DNA from 2 places in the Salinimonas sediminis genome. Region 2 is predicted to be linked to the other one. Evidence: riboswitches for the same ligand, from Rfam matches in the RefSeq annotation. Region 2 holds a riboswitch; the other holds the start of a gene.
The links. A riboswitch is a leader RNA that binds a small molecule or an ion and turns the genes downstream of it on or off. The one in region 2 is predicted to bind thiamine pyrophosphate.
Positions count from the first base shown of each region.

Region 1: linked by a shared signal. The riboswitch ahead of D0Y50_RS05215 (TonB-dependent receptor) and the one ahead of thiC (phosphomethylpyrimidine synthase ThiC) in region 2 are both predicted to bind thiamine pyrophosphate.

Region 1 is NZ_CP031769.1:1,151,110-1,155,073, reverse strand. Features, by position in the region: gene pnuC (nicotinamide riboside transporter PnuC) at 1-436, opposite strand, end outside; gene D0Y50_RS05220 (hypothetical protein) at 433-705, opposite strand; gene D0Y50_RS05215 (TonB-dependent receptor) at 717-2,777, opposite strand; TPP riboswitch at 2,834-2,933, opposite strand; gene D0Y50_RS05210 (hypothetical protein) at 3,059-3,694, opposite strand; gene D0Y50_RS05205 (helix-turn-helix domain-containing protein) at 3,948-3,964, shown strand, end outside.
Region 2 is NZ_CP031769.1:4,263,578-4,267,541, reverse strand. Features, by position in the region: gene thiC (phosphomethylpyrimidine synthase ThiC) at 1-1,191, opposite strand, end outside; TPP riboswitch at 1,303-1,428, opposite strand; gene D0Y50_RS18680 (FeoA family protein) at 1,677-1,910, shown strand; gene feoB (ferrous iron transporter B) at 1,951-3,765, shown strand; gene D0Y50_RS18670 (heme biosynthesis HemY N-terminal domain-containing protein) at 3,851-3,964, opposite strand, start outside.

The DNA.
Region 1 (3,964 bases), 1.3 Mb from region 2:
GCAGGATCTTGTGCGCCACCATAAAAGTGGTCACCACACTAAGTACCTGTATACAGGCATCCAACCATAAGAACTCGTTATTAAACTGGCCTTCTGCCACCAGCGACAATCCCCAGCCCACCAATAACAGTACCGGCACCAATAACGCATGCCACAGCCATGGCCAGGAACGCACCTGATTGCCCTCCTCCGTGCCTTGTTGCCATTGATAATACCCATACACTGCCATTAGCATGTAAAAGAAATTAAGCACCGACTGAAATGGCAGCGTGACCTGCCAAAACAGATAAGTGTAAATTGCCGTACTGACAAACGCGCACAACCAGCACCAGTTATTTTGGCGGGCCGCCAACCAGACATAGCCCAGGGCCAGAATTACCGCAGCCCATTCCAGGGCAGAGGTAGCCCCCAGTTGCTCAAAAAAAGTGTGAATCATGGGGCTGATTGCGGCTGGTTAGACTGCATCGCATCGAAATTTAAAAACTTCGCGACAAAGATAGCCTGGCCGACTGCCTGATGGGTACGTTGCATTTCTGTGCCCAACATCTGCATCACTACCGCATAGTCACCCGATATTTGGGTACTCGTAGAGCAAGTAGCGATTGTCACGTCCGGGTAACTGTTGATACGTTCAATAAACGCTTTAATTGGTTCAATATATTGGTTTGCTAACGGATACAGCGAAATTTCTACCATTACTTGCATTGTATATTCTCCTAAAACTGGTAATTAACGGTTACACCGTACTGACGCCCATCGGCCAGTTGATAATAAGGTTCTGCAAACGCGTATTCGTCTCTGGGATCATTACTGAATCCTCCGAAGCCGCGTACATAGTAGGTTTTGTCAAACGCGTTGTTTACCCACAAAGACGTATTCCAATTTCCTTGTTGCCACACCAGTTGGGTATTAACCAATGTCGTTGAAGGCGACATTACGTCGTGACCGTCAGAAAAGCGATAGCGGTCTTTAAAATCTATATCTAACCGCCAACTAAGGGTGTCGGACAGGATGAGATCACTGTATATATTGGCGGTCCAGCGAGGGGCCTGAGCCTGTTGCTGTTCATCTACAAACTCTCCTTTGGCATTAGTGTATTGCTCGAAGCTGGCATCCAGATACCCTACACTTGCCTGTAACTGCCACTGGGCCGATGCTTGCCATGATACTTCGGCTTCGGCGCCCCGGTTGGTGCCCAAATCAGCGTTATCAATAATATCGATAAAGTCCGGCGTGCCGTCCTCCCGTAACAACACATCAAAATCGTTTACCTGTGTGTTGTCCCGGCGCATATAAAATACCGCGGCCCGAACAGACGCCTCAGGCACCAGTAAAGGCCCTTTTACGCCAAGCTCGTAGTTCCAGTTGTATTCAGCATCAAAGAAGCGGTTGTCATTGGTAACCCGCTGCGCCGGATTAATCCCTGCCCCTTTGAAGCCACGAGATACACTGGCATACCACAAATGTTCCCCTGCACTATACTGCAACGCCACTTTGCCGCCCTCCATTGAGGTATCGTGGCTCTGCTTAAGCCCCTGATTATCCGCATAATCAAAGTCGTAATTTTCTAATCGAAGCCCTAACACCAACGTCAGAGCGTCGGTCAGCGTGGTGTGGGTTTCGCCATACAGCGCTTTAGTGGTCGGCGTGTATTCACTGGCAAAGTCAGTCACATCATAAGTGTATTGACGCAGCAGCGACTCTTCCGAACCCTTAAAGTGAGCCCCGATTGTCCAGCTGGTGGTATCGTTAAATAACCGTAAGGAATCTGCCGAGGTAAACCGTATTTCTGCTGTTTGCGTGTCAATATCTCTGAAATAGGCATCAAACGACGTGTAACCTAAAGGATGGAAGCCGGTGTAAGTCCAGTCTTCATCATACCCATAGGCAAGATTATGGCTGGCGTGAGTCAGCACTAATTTAAGCTGGCCCGCCGTATAATCGGTGGTTAAGCTAACACTCAGAGCATGGGTCTGCTGCGTATCAAACCCCGGCTCGTCCGCCAAACTAATACGGTTATTATCCAGTGAGAACCCATCATAACCGTTATCAATATCGTACCAGCGGTAACTAACATCTGCGGTGGTACGGCTATCAACATCCCACTGCAACGCCAGACGTGCAGCAGTTTCATCAATATTGTTTGTGTCATCACGGTTTAGGTACTGGTTGTGTACGAAGCCATCACTGCGGTTGTGCATAAGACTCGCCCGATAGCGTACGCCCTCGGCCAGACTTTGGCCGGTAGCTCCTTCAAACCGATAGCTACTTTTATTGCTTGCGCGTAGCTGAACATGGCTAGTCTGATCTTCATCAGGCTGGGCGCTTACAATTTTTATTGCGCCGGCTAATGCACCAGTACCGAATAAAGTCGACTGGGGGCCGCGGAATACCTCTACCTGTTCGGTATCAAACAGCACACCTGCTGCGCCCAACCCGGAAAAGTCAAAATCATCGACCAGGAAACTCACTGAAGGGTTTATCGGCTCAGCAAACTGTGACCGTTCGCCAATACCACGAATTTGCACAAACCGCCCCCGGGAAGCCCCTGAGGCAAAGTTCACATTTGGTGCAATGTTTAGTACATCATCAAGATATTCTGCCTGGCGGCTCTGTAAGCGGGCCTGACCCAGCACGGTTGCACTGCTACTTAACAGCGCAAGGCTGACCTGGCGAAAGTCTGAGGTAACGACGATTCTTTCGATATCCGTATTGTCAGTCTCCACACTGTGTGCACCACAGGCTAGGAACGCTAATACGATGGGAGTTTTCTTCATTTGGGATCTCGATTCTTATAGGAGAAAAAAGATCCGGCTTTGCGGCAGGTTATCTGGCTGAGTGTAAACACCATCCCTACGCCGGTATTATCCGGATCAGGTAAAGGGTTCCCACGTGGTGGATCTCAGCCGATAACGGCACCCCTTGGTCTGTAAATCTTGTTTTAGGGGTCTGAGTCTATCAAGTGTGGGTAAATCGTCAAGATTTACCACAATAAGAAAAAGAAACGCCCGCTAATAGTGACGGCGCGGGCGTTCTAAGCAGGTCGTCGAAGACCTTTTTACTGGCGTCTAGTGCGCCATCCTATATACCCAAGTCCAAGCAGCAGCATGGAAATGGCGGTAGGCTCGCTAACATCGGTTAAACTGACATTGGAAAAGGTTACCTGGACATCATCACAACGTCCTGAATCGCAGTCGTTGATAAAAATTATGTCGGTTACCATGCCGCTAATAAACTCATTAACGTCTATTGAAAAAGACTGTGTTGTATTTACCGCGGCATATTGATACGCGGTAATCCCTGCATAATTCTGGGTGCCACCTAACGTGAAAGTGCGGTGGGGATTGTGGTTTTTCTCTTTGTACGAAAAATCGGCAAACCATAAACCCGTAATTTCCGGCATTGTGGCTGTTGCTGAAGCCACATTAATGTCAAAATTCATGATAAATTGGTTGTTATTATTAAGGTTTATTGCCGAACCAAAGGTATCTTGAAGATTAAAACCGAACCACGCATCGTTGAATAACGTAAGTGAGCTATCAGTAGTTGCAAATGTGCCGGTATTCTGGCCTGCTTTGCCAGTGAACGCGATATTGTCAAAGCGCAAAGCAGTCGCATCCACTATAGCGGCCTGGGCCGAAACGGCAGCGCAGTAGCTAAGCGCCAGTAGCATTATTTGCTGTTTGATAGACATCAGGTTTTCCTTCTTAACGGTACGGATAAGCGCAACACATGCACAGGCCAGACGCTTGTTAAGCGTGATGGCGGTCTCGCCCAGTGCAGGTTGAAAAACCGGACGACCTAAACTGATTTCATCAGCTTATGCGTTCATAGTAAGAAAAGGGATTGAACTATGACAGGACACTTTCGGCCGGTTATGGGTTATTTTGCCCGCCATGTATTTCAGAACGGGTACTCTTCTTCTCCCGATAATTGCAAGGAATGTTATGCAGTATAAAGGTTT
Region 2 (3,964 bases):
GTTGGCATCGGCCACGGAGCCGGGCCGTAGGCCATCGCCTAACGAAAGCGACACATCATAGCGGGCGCAAAGTTCACAAATTTCCGCAAAATGCGTATACAAGAAGCTCTCTACATGATGGCTTAAGCACCATTTGGCCATAATCGCTCCCCCCCGCGACACAATCCCGGTCACCCGCTTGGCGGTCATTGGCACAAAGGCTAGGCGCACCCCGGCGTGAATCGTGAAGTAGTCTACGCCCTGTTCAGCCTGCTCTATGAGGGTGTCTTTGAACACTTCCCAGGTGAGCGCTTCGGCTACCCCGCCCACTTTTTCCAGGGCCTGATAAATGGGGACTGTCCCCAGCGGGACCGGGCTGTTACGAAGCAGCCATTCACGGGTTTCATGGATATTGCGGCCAGTAGACAGATCCATAATCGTGTCGGCGCCCCAGCGGGTGGACCACACCAGCTTTTCGACCTCCTCTTCAATCGAGGAGGTTACCGCTGAGTTGCCAATATTGGCGTTCACTTTTACTAAAAAATGGCGGCCGATAATCATCGGTTCTGATTCAGGGTGGTTAATGTTGGCGGGGATAATCGCACGGCCGGCAGCTACCTCCTGGCGCACGAATTCCGGCGTTATTTGTGGCGGCAAATGCGCCCCAAAACTTTCGCCGGGGTGCTGTTGGGTCAGCATGGGGTCGGTAACGCTGGCCCGGCCCATATTTTCCCGAATAGCAATATATTCCATTTCCGGGGTAATTATTCCCTGGCGAGCGTAATGTAGCTGGGTTACGCATTTGCCTTGTTGGGCTACAAGCGGGGCCCGGCGGCGGGAAAAACGTAGCTCATCCAGGCTGATATCCCGTTCGCGAGCCTGGGCGTAGGTGGAACTTACGCCGGCCATAGTATGGGTATCACCACGCTCGGCTATCCAGCCGTGGCGCATCGCGGCCAAACCTTGATTTACATCTATGTGCTGCTGAGGATCGCCATACGGGCCTGATGTGTCGTAAACCGGCACTGCACAGTTCGGCTCGCTTTCGGTATCACTGATACGGGTGTCGCTTAGCTGAATATGGCGCATGGGCACCTGGATATCAGCGCGGGAGCCGGTATGGTATTGACGGGTAGCGTTCGGATAGGCTTCGCCGGCGAGTTGGCGAATAAAGTCTTGCGCCTGCTGGCGTTGTTGACGACGGTGTGACATAGCATTTTATTCCTACATTCAGGGTTAAAAAAATGCTTGTCAGGAGTAGTTGAAAAAGACGTTTACACCATAGCGCGAAAAGTAGTCGAATAAACAATACGACGATGGCTGGCGTAAACTGGTCTTGTTCCCTTCGCAGGTATTAGCCTGATCAGGTTCAACGGATCCCGCAATTGCGGTCTCAGCTCATAATTAAAGGCCGTAGCAAATAATTATGGAGCACTCCGACAAGAAGTTGGCTTTCAGTATAAGAACAAACCGGCGTTAACATCAACCCCTGTAACAGGCTAAAACATATTAATAATAAGATTAAAATAGCGGCAACCACCCGGCCGGGCTAGTGATAAAGCCGAGATTCTGGTAGTCTGAATAGGAATGATTGTTATTTCAGTTAGTTTTATAGTTAATTTCTCTGGCGGCAGCTTTTGGGCTGGGGTATAAAGCCTGACGGATAACCATAAAACCAACGCATCAAGAGAAGTATTATGACTCTGTGGGATTTACCAAGCAAAAAGCTGGCAGTGATCACCAAGATCCACAACGATCTCTACGCCAATGTTATAGAACGCCTTAGCGAGATGGGCGTGGAAGAGGGTCGTGATGTGCAGTGTGTCCGCAAAGGACCGCTCGGTGGGCCGGTGGTGCTGCAACTTGGCGGCAGTATTTTCGCGATAGAGCAGGATCTGGCAAGTAAGATCGAAGTCGCCCCTCACGCATAACACTTACCCAATACACCGACACGCAGGAACTTATTTCTTCATGCAACGCATTTTAATGGTGGGGAAACCCAACTCCGGTAAGAGCTTACTGTTTAATCAGTTAACCGGACTAAGACAAAAGGTCGCCAATTACCCTGGGGTAACGGTTGAAGTTAAACGCGGCCAATGCCAGAACTATGAAATTGTCGATTTACCGGGCACCTATACATTAAGGGGCTTGTCCCGGGATGAAGAGATTGCAGTACAGGAAATTAAAGGTGCCATAGACCGGGACGATACTGCGCTGGTGCTATGTGTGCTGGATGCCACCCGCCTTGAGCGTAGCCTGGTGTTGGGTTTACAGGTTCAAAAGCTGGCTCGTGAACGCAATAAATCGGTGCTGTTTGCCCTTAATTTTATTGATGAGGTACACCGGGTAGGCGAAAGTATTGATACCGATGCCTTGTCCGCCGAATTGGGCAGCCCGGTGGTGGCATTGTCGGCCCGCACCCTGGAAAACCTTCACGAGTTTAAACAAGCCATGTTGGGCTACGCGGCTGATCCGCAGTCAATTCTGCCCACACGTTCACTACAAGAAGGTGAACTGGCAGCCAAACGTAGCCACCAGCTAGCAAACCAATTCGGCATGCAGTTGGATGTCGTACTGAAAAACCAAAATAGCGTTGACCGTTTTTTATTAAATAGCTGGACCGGCAGTATCGCCTTTCTGGCGGCGATGTTTGTTTTGTTCCAAAGTATTTTCACCCTGGCTACCCCGTTAATGGATGGGGTGGAGTTTTTAATTGCGGATGTGGCGGAAAAAGTCAGTGCAGTTACCCCGGTGGGGATTTTTGCTGACTTCATGAACGACGCCATCTTTGGCGGATTGGGCTCGTTTTTAGTGTTTGTACCGCAAATTATGGTATTGACCCTGATTATCGGGTTGCTGGAAGACAGTGGCTACCTGGCCCGGGCGGCACTGATGTGCCATCGGCCGCTAAGTTTCTTTGGATTATCCGGGCGTAGTTTTATTCCCTATTTATCGGGACATGCCTGTGCGATACCCGCGATTATGGCAGCCCGCACAATTGAGTCGCCGCATAAACGTCTGATTACGATGATGACGATTCCATTAATGTCGTGTTCTGCACGCTTACCCGTTTATGCATTGCTGGTGGCTGTGTTGGTGCCACGTGACGGTACTTTCTTAGGTATTTTCGACTTGCAGGGCGCCGCGTTTTTCGGCCTATACTTTTTCGGAATTATAACCGCGCTGATTGTTAGCCAGGTGTTGAACAAAGCTATGCCGCGGGATCTGGAAGACTCTGACATGCCATTTATTCTGGAGTTACCCACCTATCGGATGCCACATTGGAAACCACTGATGCACCGGGTGCTCGGCAGTGGGACAGCGTTTATCCGCCGCGCCGCGCCCATTATCTTTATGGTTTCGGTAGGTATCTGGGTGCTGGGCTATTTCCCCCTTAACAGCAATTTGCAAACCTCATGGCTGGGCCAGATAGGCCAGTTTATTGAGCCGGTTTTTACTCCTATGGGACTCGACTGGCGCTATGGTATTGCTATTTTAATGTCATTCTTAGCCCGTGAAGTATTTGTAGGTGCGCTGGGAACCCTGTTTGGTATGGACGATGCGGATGACAACGTAGCCGGGCTTTCAGAAAAAATTCAGGCTGACGGCCTGACCCTTAGCGCGGGACTGGGCTTAGTGCTGTTCTATGTCGTTGCCCTTCAGTGTGTAGCCACGGTGGCCATGCTTAAAGGGGAAACCGGCAGTAATAAGCTGGCCTGGGGGCTGTATGTGGCCTATGGGTTACTTGCCTATGTTATTGCCGTGGCGGTCAATTTAATTATGTAAACCAAGCACCTGGCACTTTGCTAGACTAAAAAAAGCCGCGTTAAATACGCGGCTTTTTGGTAGCAAGGGTAGGGGTATTTTGATTTTAAGCCTGGGTCATTCCCTGTTTGTAAAATGCCAAGGCTTTTCCATCATCGTTTTGGCGCTCGCTAATTTGCGCCAGCATAAGTAAGTCTTGCCGGTCTTCCTTCAGCTTAAT